DNA from 4 places in the Mesorhizobium sp. B2-8-5 genome. Region 2 is predicted to be linked to each of the others. Evidence: predicted binding sites of a transcription regulator. Region 2 holds the regulator's gene; each other region holds the start of a gene.
The links. Region 2 encodes PhoB, which activates phosphate uptake and scavenging genes when phosphate is short. Its sites were predicted from a motif close to TGTCATNNANCTGTCAT; they were not measured.

Region 1 (5,313 bases), 640 kb from region 2:
GGCCCTGCAGGTTGAAGCGCGAGCGGTTGACCCAGGGCGAGTTGTAGGCGCGCTGGAAGGCGCCGCGCCAGAAGCCCGATTCGGCAAAACCGCTGGGTTCGATGTCGAGCAGCGGCGAGAGGCCGAGCGTCACCTCAGAGATGCCCTCCTCGCGAAAGCGATCGACGGCGAATTTGGTCAAGCCGATTTCGGCATGCGGCGTCGCGTCGACCTGCTTGCGCTTGAAGGAGGTGGTGTAGCCGATGACCTTGCCGTCGCGAAACAGCGGGTCGAAATCGAGGATGGCGAGAAGCCGGCCCTCCGGGCTGTGCAGCATGAAGCGGCGCATGTCGGCGCCGAGCTCTTCGGCGAAGCGACGGTTGAGGAAACCCATCTCCCAGCGCTTGATGATGCGCTCCTTTCGCCAGTCGGCGGAAAGCTGAATGATCTCCTCCTGCAGCCCGTCGCCCCTGTCCTCGGCGAGGATAAAACCCTTCTTCGTCAGCCAGCGTTCGGAATAGCGCACGGTTTCGTTGCGCTTGCCGGAAAAATCATGCGCCGGCAAAAGCAGCCTGGTGTCGACGCCGAGGCGATTGACCCGGTAGCCGAGGCCGGCCAGCACCTTGGCGGTGTCGGCGCCGACCTGGACGAACCACGGGCCGCCGGCGGCCTCGACGAAGCGCTTGATATAGGCCGTGCGGTCGGCCGGGTCGGCGACCGGATCGCCCAGGGCGAAATGACGGCTCATCTTGGTGCCGAAGGCGATATAGCCGTCGCCATCGCTGAAATAGGACAGTTTCTTCTGCACGGCCGTGGAATAGGCGAGCGAGAAATCGCCATGGCGGCGCACCAGCGCCAGGCGCTCGGCATCCGTCAACTCGCGCCGCGGAACCTTGGGCGCCACGGCGTCGAGAAGCCTGTCGAAATAGATGCGCAGGGGCGCCATGAGCTCCGCGTGCCAAGAATGGATGACCTGCCGCCCTCAGGTCGCGAATCGCTGGCGACCGCTGCCGGCCACGTCGCGCCAGCGCGATATAGGATGCAATTGGCGGCGAATGAAGGGCAAACGTCCGAAAGCGGCCAGTATCGTCCATCGCCGCGCGAAACGCGCCATGCGCGCGTCGGCTTTGGCGCAATCCCTCGGCGTCGCGCAACCGGGCGTGACGGGCAGCGTGGCGCTGCTTGCTCGCGTCTCTCACCAAGCCCGGCCCGTTCGGCACGCGGCGAGGTTGCGTACCTGCACGCCTGTGACAGCAATGCGGTGGCGATCGGCTTTACGAGTCGATCGGCTTCCGCCTGAGGAACAGGATGAACATGGCAATGCTTCAACGCGCCGGATGACGGAAGGGGGAGGATTTCGGATCGATCGAAATCCTCCCTCTCGAGGTCACATCGCGATCTTGCCGCCGCCCTGCTTCGTAATCGCAACGACGGACGGCCGCACCGGCATGTCCGGCTTGAAGTCCGGCCAGCGGGTCGACGAGTCCTCGTAATAGGACGGGCGGCCAAAGCCTTCCCAGTCCTCGCCGCCGTCGCCCGGATGCTGGACGGCGACGAAAGCCGTCTGGTCGTCCGGCGCGAAGAGCGGGCCGCACATTTCGGCGCCGATCGGCACGCGGAAGAACAGTTTTGAAGTCGCGCGCGCCGGGCCTTCGGTGTCGACCGCCCACAGGCCGTCGGTGCGGCCAGTGGCCTTCGGGCCCTGGCCGTCGGTGGCGACCCACAGGCGCCCGGCCGAATCGACGGCGCAATTGTCCGGCATGCCGAACCAGCCATGGGCGGTGGTCGCGGTGGAGAAGGTGGCGCCGACATCAGCCACCGACGGATCGCCGCATTTCAGCAGCACTTCCCATTTGCCCTTGGTGGCGGCGAAGTCGCCGCCGTCCTCGACGATCTCGATGATGTGGCCGAAGGCGTTGCCGGCGCGCGGATTGGCGGCGTCGACTTGCTCGGCCTTGCGCTTGGTGTTGTTGGTCAGCATGACATAGACCTTGCCGTTGCCGGCATTCGGCTGGATGTCCTCCGGCCGGTCCATCTTGGTGGCGCCGAGCAGGTCGGCGGCGCGCCGCGTCTCGATGAGCACGTCGGCCTGGGACGCAAAACCGTTCTCGGCAGTCAGCGGGCCCTGCCCGAACACGATCGGCATCCATTCGACCGAGCCGTCCTCGGCGAACTTCGCCACATGCAGCGTGCCGTCGTCGAGCAGGTTCATGTTGGCCGCGCGGTCATCGGGATTGAACTTGCCGGCGGTGACGAATTTGTAGACGTAGTCGAAGCGTTCGTCGTCGCCGAGATAGAAGACGACGCGGCCATCCCTGGCGACGATCGATTCGGCGCCCTCATGCTTGAAACGGCCCATGGCGGTGCGCTTCCTCGGCACCGAAGCCGGATCGTTGACATCGACCTCGACGATCCAGCCGAAGCGATTGGGCTCATTCGGCTCCTTGGCAAGGTTGAAGCGATCATAATGCGCGCCCCACTCATAGGCGCCTTCGGGGATGCCGAGGCGCTTGTAATTGGCGGCTTCCCTGTGGCTCTCCGGCAATTCGCCCGAGAAATAGCCGTGGATGTTCTCCTCGGCCATCACATAGGTGCCCCAGGGCGTGACGCCGCCGGCGCAGTTGTTGACGGTGCCGATGACCTTGGCGCCGGACGGATCGGCATTGGTCTTGACGCGATCATGGCCGGCGACCGGGCCGGACAGCGCCATCTCGGTGTTGGAGGTGATGCGGCGGTTGAGCTTGCCGTCGCGCACGACCTGCCACTTGCCGCCCTGCTTGCGGATCTCGACGATCGTGCCGCCATGCGCGGCCATCTCGACATCGACCTGCTCCTTCGAAAGCGGCGCCACCTCGGCGGCCTTCTTGCCGTCCTTCTCGACGATCGAGACGATGCCGGGGAACATCAGATGCGGGTTGGTGTATTCGTGATTGACGACCAGCAAGCCGTGCTCGGCGGAGCCGTCGATCGGGATATAGCCGACATAGTCGTTGTTGTAGCCGAACTGCCTGGCCTGGGCTTCGGCCGACTGTTTTGCCGGATCGAACGCGGGCGAGTCGGCGAACAACGGATCGCCCCAGCGCAACAGCACGTCGGCGTCATAGCCCGGCGCGACATGGTGCTTGTCGTCGATGCCGGCCTCTAGCTCGTCGAACTTGAAAGCCGAAGCCTCGGCGGCGCGCGCCTCGTCGGCGGCGATCAGCGCCAGCGGGCTGACGGTGGCGGCAATGGCCGAGACGGCCAGCGAGCCCATGAGAAAGCCGCGGCGCGAGAAACGCGCGGCGACGATCTCGCCCATGGTGCGGTTGTCGGTCGGATTGACGGGCGGGCCGTCATTTTCTTCGAGCTGACTGGTGCGGAAGCGGGTCTCAGGGGTCACGGTCATGGGATTCCTCTGGCTTCTTGAGGTGGCTGGGATTTTGACCTTTCGACCCCTAAAGCGCGCCGATCACATTTTCGTGACATGCCTTCGACATACCCTCCGTGATTGGCGAAGTCGTCGATGTCGATTCCCTTTCTACACTATACGGGGAGAAAGGGCTTGCCGCGGCCTTCGCCCTATCCTCCACCACGCAGCTTGACGGTTTCGCCCGCTTCGGAAACAAAGGCTGCGGCCGGCGTGGCGACGGCGCTTCAAGAAGGGGACGACAAGGTGAGTTTCTGGGGACTGGCGCAGCTCGGCATTTCGACGGTGATGTTCCTGCTGGCGGCGATGGCGGCCAAGCATTGGGGGATGGCGCCGAGCCTGGCCAAGCTTCTTTTGACCCTGGCGCTCTACACGGCCGGCAATCTGATCATGCTGCGGCTGGTGCGCGAGTTCGGCATGTCGGTGTCGTTCAGCCTGTCGGCGGTCATCCAGCTCGTCTCGGTCAATGCCGTGGCGCTCGCCTTCTTCGGCGAACGGCTAAACGCCTTGCAGGCGACCGGCATGGTGCTGGCGATCGCCGCCGTCGCGCTGATCACGCTCGGGCCCTATATGCAACGGCTGTAGCTGGACCCAAGGGCCCGAATGAAATCGACCGCCGACGCGCTGCTCAACAAGTTGGAATTCCCGGTGCTGCTGGCCGGGCTGGCGATCGCCGGCGGTCTATGGGGCCTGGTGGAGCTCATCGAGGTGGCGCGCGCCACCACGCCACATGCCTTCGATACGGAAATCCTGCTTGCCTTCCGCCATGCAGGGCAGCCGGACAGTCCGATCGGTCCACCCTGGCTCGAAGGCGCGGTGCGCGACGTCACCGCGCTGGGCAGCACCGCCGTGCTGGCGCTGATCACGACGGCGACGATCGTCTATCTGCTCTTGCTCCGCAGACCCCTGACCGCTCTGTTCATGTTCGCGGCCGTGGCGGGCGGGCAAGTGCTTTCCAGCCTGCTCAAATTCGAGGTCGACCGGCCGCGCCCCGATCTCGTCTCGCATCTCGTCACCGAGACTTCGCTCTCGTTTCCCAGCGGTCACGCGATGCTGTCGGCGGTGACCTATCTGACCCTCGGCTCGCTGGCGGCCCGCTTCCTGCCGGATCGCAGGACGAAAGTCTTCGTGCTCGGCCTTGCCGTGCTCACCACGGTGCTGATCGGCGCCAGTCGCGTCTATCTTGGCGTGCACTGGCCGTCCGACGTGCTTGCCGGCTGGTGCGCGGGCTTCGCATGGGCCATGCTGTGCTGGCTTGCGGCGCGCCTGCTGCAGCGACGCAAAGTAGTGGCCGACAGCGACTGATCGATGGCTGAGGCATATAAAATGATGCTTGAGACATTGTAATATCTGCAATATACATCTCCTGCAGCTTCAAAAGACGGGTTCAGGCCGATGATCACTGCCGCACAGATGCGCGCCGCGCGGGCGTTGACCGGCATCGACCAGAAGACGCTCGCCGAGCGCGCCGGCGTCTCGCTGCCGACGATCCAGCGCATGGAAGCAAGCGACGGCGTGGTCCGGGGCGTGGTCGACACGCTGATGAAGGTCATCCAGGCGCTCGACGAGGTCGGCGTGGAGCTGATCGGCGAGAACCAGGCCAGCGAGCGCGGCGGCAGGGGCGTGCGCCTCAAGACTACCGCGGCGCAGAACCCGCAGGGCTGAGCCGCCACCGCGGCGGTGCGAAAGAATCGGCGCCGTTGCGGCCGGATTTACCGACCGATGCCGCGCTCTCTCACATCGCCGCTTCGATCGGCTCGGCAAGCTTCGGATTGGCGCGCGCGGCGATCAGGCAGCCGGCGACGATGAGGCATGCCCCCGTCAGCGTGGTCCAGGCCACCGTCTCGCCGAAAAAGAACCAGCCAAGCGCGATCGCCCAGATGAAGGCCGAGTATTCGGTCGGAATCAGATATTGCGCCTCGGCACGG
Region 2 (5,313 bases):
ACGCCATACCAGCAATCCGCCCAGCGTCACGATGAAGGCCGGCACTTCGAGATAGGCGATGATGAAGCCCTGGAAGGCGCCGATGATGAGGCCGAGCGCCAGGCCGATCAGCAATGCCAGCACCCAGATCCACGGATTGCCCAGCTCAAGCCCGACGAAGCGCACCAGGAAATGCACCTGGGCAAAGCCCATGACCATGCCGATCACCCCTTCGGCCGATCCGACCGACAGGTCGATGTTGCGCATGACGATGACCAGCACCATGCCGGAGGCCATGATCGCCACGGCCGAAGTCTGCACCGACAGGTTCCACAGGTTGCGCGGCGTGAGAAACGTGCGGCTGTCGAAGTCGAGCGGATTGACGCCGAGGCGCAGGCTGGAAATCACATGCAGCCCGATCCAGATCAAGAGCAGCGCGCCGATCATGCCGAGCATGCGGGTGTCGAGTTCGGTCGCCTTCAGGAACCGGGCGACGGAGCCGAGTTCCGACGCGCGCGCGGTGTCCGCCGGTTGGGTAGACGTCGTGTCGGTCATGATTTCCTCCCGCCGGCCTGCCCGTCTGGCGCGGATGCCTGGCCAAGCCTAGAAGCTATCCGCCAGAGGCGGAAACACAAATCTTTTTGAGAAAACGCCGCGGCTTTCAGGCCGCGGCGCAGGGATTTTGATCGAGAGCCGGCAGACTTAGTTGCAGGCCTTGACGCTACCGGCGGCAACGCCCGCGCAGACTTCGTCCTTCTTGATCCAGCCGGCGTCGATGACGACGTTGAGATTGTCCTTGGTGATCGCGATCGGAGTCAGGAACAGCGACTTGACGGTGTTGCCGCCGGGCGTTGTGAAGTCCTTGGCGCCGGCGATGTCGCCCATCTTCTTGCCGTCGGCGAGCTGCGAGGCGATCTCGGCAGCGTTCTTGCCGAGCTCGCGCGCGTCTTTCCACACCGACACGGTCTGCGTGCCGAGCGCGATGCGGTTGAGCGCCGCGTGGTCGCCGTCCTGGCCCGAGACCGGAACGGTGCCGGCCAAGCCTTGCGCCGTCAGCGCCGCGACGACGCCGCCTGCGGTGCCGTCATTGGCCGCCACGACCGCGTCGACCTTGTTGTCGTTGGCGGTCAGGAACTGCTCCATGTTCTTCTGCGCGTTGGCGGGCAGCCAACCGTCGGTATAGGCCTCGCCGACATTCTTGATCTTGCCGCTGTCGATCGCCTCCTTCAGCACTTCCATGGAGCCCGAGAACAGGAAGTCGGCGTTCGGATCGGCGCCCGAGCCCTTGATGAAGACATAATTGCCTTCCGGCTTGACCTTGAACACCTCGCGGGCCTGCATGCGGCCGACTTCCTTGTTATCGAAGGTCAGGTAGAACACGTCCTTGTTCTCGATCAGGCGGTCGTAGCCGACGACCGGAATGCCTTCATCGAGCGCCTTCTGCACCGCCGGGCCGATTGCCGAGGCATCCTGCGCCAGGATGATCAGCGCGTTGGCGCCTTGCGAGATCAGGCTTTCGACGTCGGTCAGCTGCTTGCCCGGATTGGACTGCGCGTCGGCCGAGATATACTTGTCGCCGGCGGCCTCGATGGCGGCCTTCATCGCCGCTTCGTCGGTCTTCCAGCGCTCTTCCTGGAAATTCGACCACGACACGCCGATCACCTTGTCCTTCGCCTCGGCGACCGACGCCAGCGTCAGCGACATGGCAACGCCCGCCAGAATGGCGGCTGCGAATTTCTTCATGATATCCTCCCTGCGCCTGTGCGGCGCGACCCAGACTGGCCCGAAGGCCGGCATAGAGGCTTTTTTTCGAGCCTCAAAAAAATAGTGATCCAGCAAAACGACGCTGTCAACTGCGATTCTGATGGGTTTTGATGGGTCAGGGCATTTTTTTCGACATCCGCAATAAATAATGACACAGGCTGCGGCTTCTGCCACTATCCCTAGCATGTCACCGACAGGCCATGGCATCATCATCACAAGGCCGCGATGACTGGGAGGACGTGCGAGACGATGTCGGTCGGAATCCGTCACGACGATTTGCGCCGGCGCAACCGCGCCATGGTGATTTCGGCCGTGCGCCGCGCCGGCCAGCCCTCGCGCACGGAGATTGCCGCCACCACCGGGCTCAGCCACTCGACCATTTCGGCGATCTCCGCCGATCTGATCCAGGAAGGCATTCTCACCGAAAGCAAGGCCAGCGAGCCGACGGCGTTGAAACGCGGCCGGCCGCAGATCGGTCTGGCGCTGAACCCCGAAGCCGCCGCGGTGCTGACCGTGGTGCTGTCGCTGAACTTCCTGTCAGTCGCCGTGATCGATTATGCCGGCCAGGTGGTTGCCGAGGAGCAGCAGCGCCTCGACACGCTCGTCATGCCCCGCGACGAGCTGATCGGCGAATGCATGGCGATCGTCCGGCGCCGGTTGCGGGATCCCGACCTCGACGTGGGCAGCGTCGCCCGCATCGCCATGGGCATTCAGGGCATCACCGATTCCCATTCACGCGCCATGCTGTGGTCGCCGATCACGCCGCTGACCGACATCCCTTTCGCCGACCTCCTCGAACGGGAATTCGGTATTCCCGCCACCATGGAGAACGACTGCAACATGATGGCGGTGGCGCTGCAATGGCGCGATCCCGAGCGCTATCGCGACGACTTCATCGCCATCCTGCTCTCGCACGGTATCGGCATGGGCCTGGTGCTGAAGGGCGCGCTGTTCAGCGGCACACATTCCTCCGGCGGCGAGTTCGGCCATATGATCCATCGTCCGGGCGGCGCGCGTTGCCGCTGCGGCCGCCGCGGCTGCGTCGAGGCCTATGCCGGCAATTACGCGATCTGGCGCAGCGCCATGGGAATAAGCGAGGATGCCACGCCGACCGACGTCGGTGACGCCGATATGCGCGCGCTGGCCGCGAAAGCCCGGCAGGAGGACGGACCCGAGCGGGAGGCTTATCGCCGGGCCGGCGAAGCACTCGGTTTCGGCCTCGGCAGCCTGTTCGCCCTTATCGACCCGGCGCCTGTCGCCATGGTCGGCGTAAGCGCGGCCGCCTTCGACCTGATCGAGCCGGCGCTGCGAGAGGCGATCGCCCAGACCGCCGGCGGCCAGCACTCGGAATCGATCTCCTTCGACACCGAGCCGAACGAACTGCCGCTTATCCGCGAAGGCTGCGCCATGCGCGCGCTGACCTTCGTCGATCAGGAGATTTTCGCGCCGGGGGTGCAGGCCAGAGCGGGGGCCGGGAAGAACGTGGCCTGAGCGAACGTGGCGCTGAAGCCGCGAATCGCACCAACGTTGGAGATTGGCCGAAGCCACCGCGACTTCGTCATTCCAGGGCGGAGCAAGGAGCGAAGCGACGCGCGCAGACCCTGGAATCCATGCCGTTACCTCGATCGTAGGGTGCAGTGGTGCAGAGTTCTGCGCCATAGCGGCGCGTGGAAGTCACGGAATGGATCCTCGGGTCTGCGCGCGTCGCTTCGCTCCTTGCTCCGCCCGTGGATGACGAAGCGCAAGCGTCTCGACTACCCACCAGCGTAAATGTTGGAAGTGCCGATCCCGTCGGAACTTCCGCCCTCGGGACCTAATCCTCCCTGATCGCGTACCCCGCCCCGCGGATGGTGCGGATGACGTCCGGCATGCGGCCGTTGTTGACCGCCTTGCGCAGGCGCCCGACATGGACGTCCACGGTGCGCTCGTCGATATAGATCGTCTCGCCCCAGACATTGTCGAGCAACTGGCTTCGCGAGAACACGCGGCCGGGATGGCGCATCATGAATTCGAGCAGGCGGAACTCGGTCGGCCCGAGCCGGATCTCGCTCTTCTTGCGGTAGACCCGGTGCGATTCGCGGTCGAGCACGATGTCGCCGACCTTGAGCACGCTGGACAGCACCTCCGGCTTGGCGCGGCGCAGCAGCGCCTTGACGCGCGCCATGAACTCCGGCGTCGAGAACGGCTTGACCAGATAGTCGTCGGCGCCGGTCGAGAGGCCGCGCACGCGGTCGCTTTCCTCGCCGCGCGCCGTCAGCATGATGATCGGCAGCCGCTCGGTCTCGGGCCGCATCCTGAGACGCCGGCAGAGCTCGATACCGGAAACCGCCGGCACCATCCAGTCGAGCACGAGCAGGTCGGGAACGTTTTCCTGAAGGCGGATTTCGGCCTCGTCGCCGCGGGTCACCACTTCGACCTGGTAACCCTCGGATTCGAGATTGTAGCGGAGCAGCACCCCCAGCGGCTCCTCGTCCTCCACCACCATGATGCGTGGCGCGATCATCGGGGTAACCTTTTCGTCAGGCCGCCGGCGCCGACATTGCGGTCTCGTCCTGCTTCGGACGATTGGCGGGCAATTGCGTGCCGGTCAGCACATAATAGGCGTTCTCGGCGATGTTGGTCACATGGTCGCCGATGCGCTCGAGGTTCTTGGCGCAGAACAGAAGATGCGTGCAAGCGGTGATGTTGCGCGGGTCTTCCATCATGTAGGTCAACAGCTCGCGGAAGACGGACGTGTATTTGACGTCGATGCGCTCGTCGTCGTTGCGAAGCTTGGCCAGCGCCGTGGCATCGCCCACCATATATTCCTGGATCACGGCCTGGACCTGGATCAGCACCAGCTGCGCCATCGAATCGATCGAATGCGTGAGGTCGCGCGGCGCGGCGCTGACGCCGACCGAGCCGACACGCTTGGCGATGTTCTTGGCGAGATCGCCGATGCGTTCGAGGTCGCCCGCCATGCGGATCGAGCCGACCACGTTGCGCAGGTCGTCCGCCATCGGCTGCCGCTTGGCGATCAGCGTGATGGCGCGGTCGTCGAGCTCGCGCTGACGAGCGTCCATGATGGCGTCGTCGGAGACGACGCGCTGCGCCAGCGCATTGTCGGTCTCGAGCAGCGCCCTGGTCGCACCGCCGACCATGGAGCTGGCGAGATCGCCCATGTCGTTGATGAGCCGGCTGATCTGCCTCAGATCCTCGTCGAAGGAGGCGACGGTATGTTCGGCCATGATGATGTCCTCGTATGAACTCAGCCGAAGCGGCCGGTAATGTAGTCCTGCGTGCGCTTCTCGCGGGGCGAGGTGAAGATCTTCTCGGTCCGGTCGAACTCCACCAGCTCGCCCAGATACATGAACGCCGTCTGCCGCGACACGCGCGCCGCCTGCTGCATGTTGTGGGTGACGATGACGATCGTGTAGTCGGCCTGCAATTCGTCGATCAGTTCCTCGATCTTTGCCGTCGACAGCGGATCGAGCGCCGAGGCCGGCTCGTCGAGCAGGATGACCTCGGGCTTCACCGCCACGGTGCGGGCGATGCACAGGCGCTGCTGCTGGCCGCCCGAGAGGCTGAGGC
Region 3 (5,313 bases), 290 kb from region 2:
GCGAGCAGTCCGCCGATCAAAAGGCCGATGAACTGGCCGCCGATCGCCGCCACGACATTGATGCCGAGCGCGAAGCCGCGTTCGTTCTCGGGGAAGGCGTCGGTGAGCAGCGCCGTGGAATTGGCCATGATCAGCGCGCCGCCGATGCCCTGGACGATGCGGACGCCGATCAGATACATGGCGGCGAAATCGCCTTGTCCCGGCAGAAGGCTGAGCGCGATGGAGGCGGCGGTGAAGATGGCGAAACCGAGATTGTACATCTTCGCCCGGCCGAACTGATCGCCCAGCCGGCCGAAGGCGACGACCAGCACGGCGGTGGCGATCATGTAGCCGATGATCGCCCAGAGCAGGTAATTGATGTTGCCGGGGTCGAGCGCCTTGAGGCCGATGCCGCGAAACACCGCCGGCAGGCTTATCAAAAGGATCGAACCGTTGATGGCTGCGGCCAGCATGCCGAGCGTGGTGTTGCTCAGAACCATCCATTTGTGGCTCTGTGGGCGGTCCTGTCTTGCGATGGTCATGGCGTTCAGATCCGGCGCTGCTGGCGCGTCGAGGGCCGGCAGGCTATATATGAGGATAGTCTCAGGTTTGGAATATGAGGATGGCCTCGGAAAAATCAAGCGTAACTGTGCCGCAGCCGCGCGCGCCGCAGCAAAAAAGAGGCCGTGACCGTGTCGCCGCGCTGATGGCGGCGGCCTCGGAGCTGTTCGTCGAGAAGGGTTTCGACGCAACGACCATGACCGAGATCGCCGCCAAGGCGGGCGCCGCCATCGGCACGCTCTATCTGTTCTTCCCGACCAAGCAGGCGGTGGCGCAGGCGATCCTGGCCCAGAACGCCGAGGCGCTTTCGGCCGAGCTCGATGACCTGCGCGACCGGACGCAGGGGATGAGCGCGGCGGCGATCGCCGACCGGCTGTTCGCGCGGCTCGGTACCTTCATGGCCGGACATCCGGCCTATTCGGCGCTGCTCGACCTGCCGGGCGACGACGGCTGGCGGCGCGCCATGCGAGGGCACCGTCGCAGCCAGATCGCGACGCTGTTCGCCGCGGCCGATCCGCCGCTGCCGACAGGACAGGCCGAAAGGCTGGCGGTGATCGTGCCGCAGCTGATGCGCATTCCGCTGACGCTGATCGGCGAGAAGCGGCTGCGCGACGGCGTGCTGGAGGAATTGCGGCTGATGCTGAGCCGGCATCTGGAGGCCGGGGAAGGCTGACCAAGCCCGGTCGCGGTTAGTTGTCCACCCGGCCGAACGCGGGCACGTCGCCGATCACTTCGCGCTTGTCCTTGCGGCAGGCGAAGGTCTTCGCCTTGTCGTCGGCGAGCTTGCGCGCCTGGTCGTTGGCCTGCGGGTTGCCGGTGGCTAGAACCAGGCCGACGGTGCAGCCCTGATGCTCTTCCGGTTGCGCCACCTTGGCGACGACCAGCACATCGGTCGATTTCTTCTCGTCCTGCGGGTCGCTGATCGAGCGGCGGTGGATGGCGGCGAAGGGAATGGCGACATCGCCATTGGTTTCGATGCGCCACTCGACCTTCGGGCCCGAGCCGTTGAAGGCGGTGAAGCTCTCCCAGACCGCGGTCATGTCGTCGGATGGAAAGCCGTAATAGAGAGACTCTCGCGCGTCGTCGTAGCCGACCAGCACCGGGTAGCCGCGATAGCCCGAGCAGACCAGGCTCGCCCAGTCGCCGTCGCCTTCCGCGGCCTGGGCATAGGTCACGCAGTCCTTCTTCCAGTCGAGATCGGTGTAGGCGCTGGAGATCTCGCCGACCTGGGCCGTTTGGCAGAAACCGGCGAGGGCAAGCGGGATGAGAAGAGCACGCATGGCTGACAACTCCGTTCGAGTTGCCGAAAGCGTAGCTTCAATTGCTATTTCTTCAAGCTGGCTTCGATCAGGAGGTCGGCGTTGCGGGCGACGGCGGCCGCCGGTCCGCCCAGGCCAAACAGCTGGCCGCTGATATAGGCGCCCTCGATGAGGAGCAGCAGGCCGTCGCCCAGCGTATCGGAATCGGGCGCGCCCATCGCGGCCGCCATGGCGCGCAGGCGCCGGCGCAACTCCTGCTTGTTGTTCTCGCTGACGACACGCGCAGGATGGCCATGTTCCGGATATTCGACCGCCGCGTTGGTCATGCCGCAGCCGCGATAATCCGGCTTTTGCGTGCGTTTGCCGACCCGGGTCAGGAAAGCGATGATCTGCGCGCGCGGATTGCCTGGATGCGCGTCGACGGCCTCGTCGAAGCGCTCCCAGAATTCCAGGTCGTATTTGCGCAGATAGGAGGCGGCAAGCTCGTCCTTGGACGGGAAGCTGCGGTAGAGGCTCGGCTTGGTGACGCCGGCGCGCTTGACGATCTCGTCGACGCCGATCGCCCGGATGCCCTCGCGATAAAACAGGTCGCGCGCAACGTCCAGGATCTTGTCCGCCGCCCTGGGAGCAGGGGCATCGCTCAACGACCCTTCAATTTTATTGTCCGATGGCATGCAAACAACTCGCTTGACAATGTTACTGACCGGTACGTATGTATGGCTTCATCCCATTGCAACGTACCGGTCAGTAACATGATAGCCCAGTCCCGCCCGTTTGGCCAGCGCTACGCATTCGTCGTCGTTGCCGTCATCTTCTTCTGCCTTTTGATCGCGGCCGGGCTTCGCTCCGCGCCCTCGGTGATGATGGTGCCGCTGGAAGAAAGCTTCGGCTGGCGCCGTGACGTGACCTCCTGGGCCGCCAGCGTCGGCATCCTGCTCTACGGCCTGACCGGGCCGTTCGCCGCGGCGCTGATGGAGCGCATTGGGCTGCGCCGCACGCTGCTCGGCGCGCTAGTGGTGATGTCCGGATCGACCGCGCTCAGCCTGTTGATGACTGAGCCCTGGCATCTTTTCCTCACCTGGGGCGTGTTTTCCGGCATCGGTTCGGGCGCGGTGGCGAGCGTGCTGGGCGCCACCATCGTCAACCGCTGGTTCAAGACCAATCGCGGCCTGATGATGGGGCTGATGTCGGCCTCCAGCGCTACCGGCATGCTTATCTTCCTTCCGGTGATCGCCTCGCTGGCGCAGAGCGGCGGCTGGAAGCCGGTGGCGATCGCCGTGGCGATCGCGACGGCGGCCCTGATCCCGTTCGTCCTGCTGCTGGTGCCCGAGCGCCCCGCCTCGATCGGCCAGGTGCGCTACGGCGCCGATGCCGACGACGTGCCGCCGGTGTCGCCCGCATCGCAGGGCAATTTCCTTGCGCATACGCTGAACACGCTGCGCCGGGCTGCCGGCACGCGGGTGTTCTGGTATCTGTTCGCCACCTTCTTCGTTTGCGGCTTCACCACCAACGGCCTCGTCGGCACGCATCTCATCGCCTTCTGCGGCGATATGGGCATCGGCGAGGTGCAGGCTGCCGGACTGCTGTCGATGATGGGCATTTTCGACCTGATCGGCACCACGCTGTCCGGCTGGCTCACCGACCGCTTCGATCCGCGCAAGCTCCTCGGCGTCTATTACGCGGTGCGCGGCCTGTCGCTGATCTACCTGCCTTATTCAGGCTTCTCGGCGACCAGCCTGGTCATCTTCGCCGTGCTCTACGGGCTCGACTGGATCGCCACCGTGCCGCCGACGCTGAGGCTTGCCAACGAGGCGTTCGGCGATCGCAGCGGACCGATCGTGTTCGGCTGGATCGTCGCCGGCCACCAGGTGGGCGCCGCGGCGGCCGCCGCCTTCGGCGGCACGATGCGCGAGCTGCAGGGCAATTACGAGCTGGCGTTCCTGATTGCCGGGATGACCGGGATCGCGGCGGCCTGCATCTCGTTGCTGATCAACACCGACAGGCCGGCTTTCGAGCCGGAGGCGCAGGCGGCTTGAGGCATGTCGATATTCGGGTGAGGCCGGCCTGCAAACAGCAGTCTCCTACGCTTCCGGTGCTCACGCACTTTGAGTACGCTCCGCTCCGGTTCTCGGAGACCGCCGTTTTCGGCTCGTCCTGACCCGAATATCGACACGGCTCCCGGCGCAGGTTTCCCGTTCTCCACAAAGGGAGACGGGGAAAGATGAACTGTTATCAAAACTTCATGGTTCCGAAATGCGCCTGAAACATTGAGGCGAGAGCTTGGCGGTCCCGTTCAACGCCATCCGGAGACAGCCATGAACAAGCTTTCGTTGACCCGCCGCGCTTTCGTCACCTCGGCCAGCGCCTTCGGCCTTGTCGGCGCCTCCGGTCTCGCGCTGCCATATTATTCCCGCGCCAGCCAGCGCCCGGCCTTCACGCATGGCGTCCAGTCCGGTGACGTCGACGCCACCTCCGGCATGGTGTGGACCCGCACCGACCGTCCGGCGCGCGTCATGTATGAGGTGTCGACGACCGAAAGCTTCGCCAATGCGACCCGGCTCGCGCCGCTCGACACCTCGCCGGCCAGCGACTACACGGTGAAGCGGCTGCTCACCGACCTCGCCTCGGACCAGGATATCTTCTACCGCATGGTGGCCGCCGATCTCTCCGATATCAACGCTGTCTCCGAGCCGATCGTCGGCCGCTTCCGCACCGCGCCGTCTTCGAAGCGTGATGTGCGCTTCGCCTGGTCGGGCGATACGGCCGGCCAGGGCTGGGGCATCGACGAGACCGGCATGAAGACCTATTCGACCATCGCCAAGCACACGCCGGACTTCTTCCTGCATTCCGGCGATACGATCTATGCCGACGGCGCCTTGAAGGACGAGGTCGACCTGCCCGGCGGCGGCAAGTGGAAGAACGTCGTCATGCTCGACGGCAAGCGCAAGGTCGCCGAGACGCTGGACGAGTACCGCGACCAGTGGAAATACAACATGATGGACAAGCATGTGCTTGGCCTGTCGGCCATCTGTCCGACCTTCTACCAGTGGGACGACCACGAGGTGCTCAACAACTGGTCGGATTCGAAGGACCTGACGGCCGACGACCGCTATCACGAAAAGTCGATCCATGTGCTGGCGGCCAGAGCGGCGCGTGCCTTCCACGAGATGACCACCATCCGCTACGAGCCGTCGGAGCCAGGCCGCGTCTACCGCAAGATCTCGCATGGGCCGCTGCTTGACGTGTTCTTCCTCGACATGCGCTCCTATCGCGGCCCGAACGGCCCCGACATGGAAGAAACGCTGACGCCGAAGTCGCGCATGATCGGCGAGGAGCAGTCCAAGTGGCTGAAGCGCGAGCTGGCCAACTCCAAGGCGACTTGGAAGGTCATCGCCGCCGACATGCCGCTCAGCCTCGTCGTCTGGGACGACGCGGCCAAGAAGGTCGGTTTCGAGGCCGTCAGCAATAACGACAATGGCGCGCCGAAGGGCCGCGAGCTCGAATTCGCCGACGT
Region 4 (5,313 bases), 1.8 Mb from region 2:
CGACGGACTGCGCGACCAGAATGGTCGCCGCCATGCCGATACCGAACACCGTGCCAAGGATCAGGAACAGCACCAGATTGGCGTTGGAGGTCGCCGTCAGCGCCGCCTCGCCGAGGAAGCGCCCCACCCAGACGGCATTGATCGAGCCGTTCAGCGACTGCAGCACGTTGGAGCCCAGCACCGGCAGGGCGAACAGAAGCAGCGTGCGCGGAATGGGGCCGCTGGTCAGGTCGCCGGTCCGCCGGCGGGTGGGCTTCTTGTCATCCATGGCAGCACCGAAAATGAATCAGGCCCGCGATGGTATCGCAGGCCTGATGGTCGTGCATCCTTTTCAGGATCAGCGGGATGACGGGCATTCGCCCGTCGCCGGTTACTGGCCGGCGACAGTGTTCCCAGACAGGCCGGGGATTGTCACCTGATAGACGAGGAAGGTGGTGTCGACATCGGCGCCATCCTCGGCCTTGTACGAAGCGCCGACCTGGAAGCCGTCCTGAGTGAGGAAGTCGTTGTCGTTGGCGACGAACAGGAAATAGTCGTCGGGCAGCTTCGGATCGAGCACGGAGACCAGCGACATCGCCTCCCACTTCTCCGAAAGGTTGTCCTTGTCGTTCGGAGCGCCATTGTGCAGGCCGAAGCGGCCGAGCTCGCCCTTGTCGTTGATGTCGATGAAGGAGGTGAGCTTGGCCGGCGTCACCGACGGGTCGAGCACGCCCTTAGGGGCGACCGGCTTGTCGGCCGCGTCGAACGGACCGTTGGCGATATCGGTGGCGGCGGAAAGGTCGACGATCTCGATCTTGCGATAGAGCGACTCGTCGCCCTTGAGACCCTGGCCGTTACCTGAGTCGCGCGCCAGCATCAGGAAGCTCTTGTCGGAGAGCGCGACGATCTCGCTCTGCGCGGCCACCTTGGTCTTGCCTTTGGCATCCTTGAACACCGGCAGCGGCACGACATATTCGTGCGCCAGCTTGAGGTGGGCGAGGTCGGAAACATCATAGACCAGCGCGCGGGTGTTCTGGCGGGTCGAGCCGGAATCGCCGCCGTCCTGGCGGGCCGCCGACTGCAGCACGGCGATCAGAAACTTGCCGTCGGGCGTCATCGACATGCCTTCGAGGCCCTGGTTGTTCTGGCGGCCGGTCTCGGGATCCTTCGGATCGGGCTCGGCGGCGCCCGGGCCGGGATTGTCGGAAGCGAAGTTCGGCTTGCCGTGGCGCATCGGCACAAGGGCCGCGGGCGGTTGCGTCGCCGACATCAGGTGGCCGTCGGCCGAAAAACGGTAGATGTTGGGGCCATATTCGTCGGAGATGAACATGGTGCCGTCCGGCAGCCGTGCGATCGCTTCGTTATCCAACGCCAGCTTGCCGTTGTCGGCCTGCGGCAGGATCGGCATGTCGCCAGCGGCTTCGCGCACGCCGTTCAACGGATCGAGGCCGGTGGCGTCGGCGCCCTTGTCGTCGGTCAACAGCATCGTGTCGGCGAGCGTCGCTTTCACGCCAGACTGTTCCTGTCCGGCGGCGGGCGCCGCGCCGGCGGCGGTCGGGGCCAACTCGATCGAAATGGTGTTGAGGCGCGGGCGATAATCGGTGGTGCCGACGACATTGTAGCCGCGGTCCGGCAGCAGCCACAGCGAGCCCTTGTAGCCGGCGCCGTCACGCACCCAGGACTTGGTGTCGATCGCCATGCCGGAGCCCGAACCGAAGGTCTCGCCGAACTTGTCCTTCTGGCTGGCCGGGATGCGGCCGATGCCGACCAGCCCCTTGTTGACATAGGCGACGCCATCGGCGAGCGCCGGGGTGAGGGCGGTGAACAGGGCAAGCGCCGCGCCGAGCGCGACGGTTCGGTTAAGGTGTTTCATCGATATCCCCTTCTTGACGAGCAGAGCGGCCAGTGGCTCAAAAAGGCGCGGCATCGACGATGCGGCCAGCCCTAGCCGTCGAGCGGTCTAGGACGTGAACGTGATGGTTGCGTGACAGGCGGAGGTTCTTTCCTTCTCCCCCTGGGAAACCGCTTCCGCTCAATCGCTCTCCCGAACGACCAGCTCCAGCGGCCAAACCTCGCGGATGATGCGTGTGCCTTCGGGGCCGGCGAAGGCGGGAAGCGAGGCGAGCAGCATCTCGGCCAGCCTCCGGCCCATCGGCTCCAGCGATGGACGGAAGGCTGTCAGGGTCGGCGAGAAATAGCGGCAGAGCGGCGTGTCGACGATGACGGTCACGGCGATGTCGTGGCCCGGCCGGATGCCCATCTCGGCCAGTGCCTTGCAGCCGCCGAGCGCCATGGCGTCGTTGTTGAAGATGATTGCCGTCGGTCGGTCCTTGGAGAGCATGACGCGCGGCGTCACTTGGTAGCCGCCGGCCTCGTTGATGAAGCCGTCGGCGATCAGGCCGGGATCGACCTCGATGCCGTGCCGCTTCAGCGCCTTGCGATAGCCGTCGAGGAAGAGATATCCGAAATTGAGGTTGAGCGCCGGGCGGATGGCGGCGATGCGACGATGGCCGCGCGCGACCAGCCGGTCGACCGCGTCGCTGCCCGCCTTCTCGAAATCGAGATCGAGCGAAGGGTAGGACTTGCCGCCCGAGCGGCTGCGGCCGAGCGTTGCGAAGGGAAAGCCTCGCTCGGTCAGATAGTCGATGCGTTCGTCCTCGCGCCGGGTCCAGGCCAGCACCACCGCGTCGGCGCGGCGGGTCTCGACGACGCGGCGCAGGCGCTCCTGCTGGTAGTCACCAGGCGCGCCCATCACCACGATCAGGTCGAGCCCGCTTTCGGCCAGCCGCGCCTGCAGGCCGGTCAGGAACGGGATGAAGAACGGCTCGCCATATTGCTGGTCACCGGGATGCGGCTGCAGCATGAAGGCGACGGAATGGGTGGCGCCTTGCCGCAAGCTGCGGCCGGACTGGTTGGGCGCGTAGTTCAGCAGCTTGGCGGCTTCCAGCACGCGCCGGCGGGTGTCGGCATTGACGTCGGCGCGGCCGTTCAGCGCCCGCGACACGGTGCCGATCGAAATGTTCAGGTGACGCGCAAGGTCGTGGATGCTGGACGCCAAGGACGGTTCTCCCCCTGCCTTGGCTAGCACCGGCTGCCGCTCAGGCCAAGGCTTCGGGGCAATTTTCGACAAGCAGCCGATTGACATTCTACGCCATCGGGTGTGTTCTCGTAAACGTTTACGGAAAAACGTTTACGGTTGATGCCGCGGATGCCGTGACACTCGGCCTGGAGGGGCCGAGCCGAGGAGGAGTGCTGGATGATGAAGGTCGTCCTGGTCGGGTGCGGAGCCATGAGCAAGCACTGGCTCGATGCCGCAAGGCGGATCGACGGGCTCGCCATTGCCGGCCTTGTCGATCTCGATGCCGAACGGGCGCAAGCGAGGGCGCGCGAATACGGGCTGTCCAATGCAGTGGTCAGCACAAGCCTCGACGCCGTTCTCGATGAGACCAAGCCCGACGCCGTATTCGATGTCGTGGTCCCGGCTGCCCGCCGCGAAGTCGCGCTTTCGGCCTTCGCCCATCATTGCCATTTGCTCACCGAAAAGCCGCTGGCCGACAGCCCGGACAATGCGCGCGCCATCATCAAGGCAGCGCGCAAGGCCAGGCGCGTCCATGCCGTCGTCCAGAACCGCCGCTATGTCGCCAATGTCAGGCGCATCCGCCGCTTTCTCGATTCAGGCGCCATCGGCGCGGCGACCAGCATCCATGCCGACTTCTTCGTCGCGCCGCATTTCGGCGGCTTTCGCGAGGAGATGCGCCACGTGCTGCTGCTCGACATGGCGATCCACACCTTCGACGCCGCGCGCTACATGGTCGCCGGCGAACCGGCCAGCGTCTACTGCCAGGAATGGGAGCCGGCCAATTCCTGGTACCGGCAGGGCTCATCGGCGAGCGCCGTCTTCGATCTCGGCGGCGGCAAGGTGTTCACCTATGCCGGCTCGTGGTGCGCGGACGGCTTCCGCACCAGCTGGGAAGGCAGCTGGCGCATCGTCGCCGAGCGCGGCAGCGTGCTGTGGGATGGCCATGACGGGCTCAAGGCGGAGGTGGTTGCGTCCGGCCGCGATGGTATCATCGACAAGACCCAGCCGATCGAAGTACCGCCGCTCGATCCGACCGACCGCGTCGACGGCCATCTCGGCATCATCAAGGATTTCATGCACGCGATCGAGACCGGCGCCGAGCCGGAGACGCGCGGCGCCGACAACATCAAAAGCCTGGCCATGGTCTTCGGCGCGATCGAGAGCGCGGAGAGCGGGCGGCGCGTGGCAATCGTCAAGGAAGCACAATGATGGCAAATCCGCTTCTCGACATCAGGATCGGCACCATGGTGCGGGCCAATCTCGACGACCCGGGCGCCTATGTCAGGCAGATCCTGCCGCTCGGCTTCGAGAGCATCCAGCCTTTCTTCTGGCAGACGCTGGGCGGCAAGGACCTGAAGCGCCTGGCGGGCGAAATCCGCGAGGCGATCGGCGATGCCGATGTGACCGTGTCCTCGATCGGGGTGTTCGGCAACCCGCTGGAAGGCGGCGAGGTCGATCGCGGCGTGCTCGCGGCCTGGGAGACCGTCATCGACAATGCGCATCTGTTCGGGACATCCATGGTCAGCGGCTTCACCGGCCGCATCCGCGGCAAGAAGCTGACCGACAGCCTCCCGCGTTTCCGTGAAGTCTGGGGGCCGTTGGCCGAACGCGCCGCCGACAAGGGCGTGCGCATCGCCTTCGAGAATTGCGCGATGGACGGCAACTGGGCGAGCGGCGACTGGAACATCGCCCACAACCCGGATGCCTGGGAGCTGATGTTCAACGAGTTGCCCAACGACAATCTCGGCCTCGAATGGGAGCCGTGCCATCAGCTCGTCTATCTGATCGACCCGATCCCGCAGATCCGCAAATGGGCGCCGCGCATCTTCCACGTCCACGGCAAGGACGCCACCGTGCGCTGGGACGTCATCCGCGAGCACGGCGTGTTCGGCCGCCTGCCGTTCGTGCAGATGCGTACGCCGGGTTTTGGCGACAGCGACTGGGCGCGGGTGATCAGCGAGTTGCGTCTTGCCGGTTACAAGGGCGCCATCGACATCGAGGGCTGGCACGATCCGGTCTATCTCGGCGATCTCGAGATCACCGGCCAGGCGCGCGCGCTCGACTATCTGAAGCAATGCAGGGGAGGGCCCAGCTACCTGCCCAATCCGGCTTGAGGCCAAATTTGATGTGAGGATTGGTCGGCGGGAGGAGCCGGCCGGCACTGCGGCGCGGCGCGCCGAGCGATTGTCGAAAACCCTCCGATGCGAGGGATCAAAAGGGAGGAACGTGCATGAGCATGACGACCAGAAGGACTG

Region 1: the regulator PhoB is predicted to act here: its motif matches at 3,427-3,443, upstream of FJ430_RS03890 (PhoX family protein).
Region 3: the regulator PhoB is predicted to act here: its motif matches at 4,027-4,043, upstream of FJ430_RS05710 (alkaline phosphatase D family protein).
Region 4: the regulator PhoB is predicted to act here: its motif matches at 1,953-1,969, upstream of FJ430_RS15915 (esterase-like activity of phytase family protein).

Annotation. Positions count from the first base shown of each region.
Region 1 is NZ_CP083951.1:823,856-829,168, forward strand. It holds gene FJ430_RS03885 (phosphatidylglycerol lysyltransferase domain-containing protein) at 1-925, opposite strand, end outside; gene FJ430_RS03890 (PhoX family protein) at 1,367-3,364, opposite strand; gene FJ430_RS03895 (hypothetical protein) at 3,632-3,970, shown strand; gene FJ430_RS03900 (phosphatase PAP2 family protein) at 3,989-4,690, shown strand; gene FJ430_RS03905 (helix-turn-helix domain-containing protein) at 4,781-5,050, shown strand; gene FJ430_RS03910 (DMT family transporter) at 5,121-5,313, opposite strand, start outside.
Region 2 is NZ_CP083951.1:1,466,174-1,471,486, reverse strand. It holds gene FJ430_RS07150 (sugar ABC transporter permease) at 1-534, opposite strand, end outside; gene xylF (D-xylose ABC transporter substrate-binding protein) at 682-1,722, opposite strand; gene FJ430_RS07140 (ROK family protein) at 1,993-3,234, shown strand; gene phoB (phosphate regulon transcriptional regulator PhoB) at 3,557-4,246, opposite strand; gene phoU (phosphate signaling complex protein PhoU) at 4,263-4,970, opposite strand; gene pstB (phosphate ABC transporter ATP-binding protein PstB) at 4,991-5,313, opposite strand, start outside.
Region 3 is NZ_CP083951.1:1,176,095-1,181,407, forward strand. It holds gene FJ430_RS05685 (MFS transporter) at 1-521, opposite strand, end outside; gene FJ430_RS05690 (TetR/AcrR family transcriptional regulator) at 602-1,213, shown strand; gene FJ430_RS05695 (hypothetical protein) at 1,230-1,820, opposite strand; gene FJ430_RS05700 (TetR/AcrR family transcriptional regulator) at 1,865-2,473, opposite strand; gene FJ430_RS05705 (MFS transporter) at 2,552-3,835, shown strand; gene FJ430_RS05710 (alkaline phosphatase D family protein) at 4,115-5,313, shown strand, end outside.
Region 4 is NZ_CP083951.1:3,293,651-3,298,963, forward strand. It holds gene FJ430_RS15910 (MATE family efflux transporter) at 1-268, opposite strand, end outside; gene FJ430_RS15915 (esterase-like activity of phytase family protein) at 371-1,852, opposite strand; gene FJ430_RS15920 (LacI family DNA-binding transcriptional regulator) at 2,012-3,037, opposite strand; gene FJ430_RS15925 (Gfo/Idh/MocA family protein) at 3,236-4,267, shown strand; gene FJ430_RS15930 (sugar phosphate isomerase/epimerase family protein) at 4,264-5,172, shown strand; gene FJ430_RS15935 (substrate-binding domain-containing protein) at 5,289-5,313, shown strand, end outside.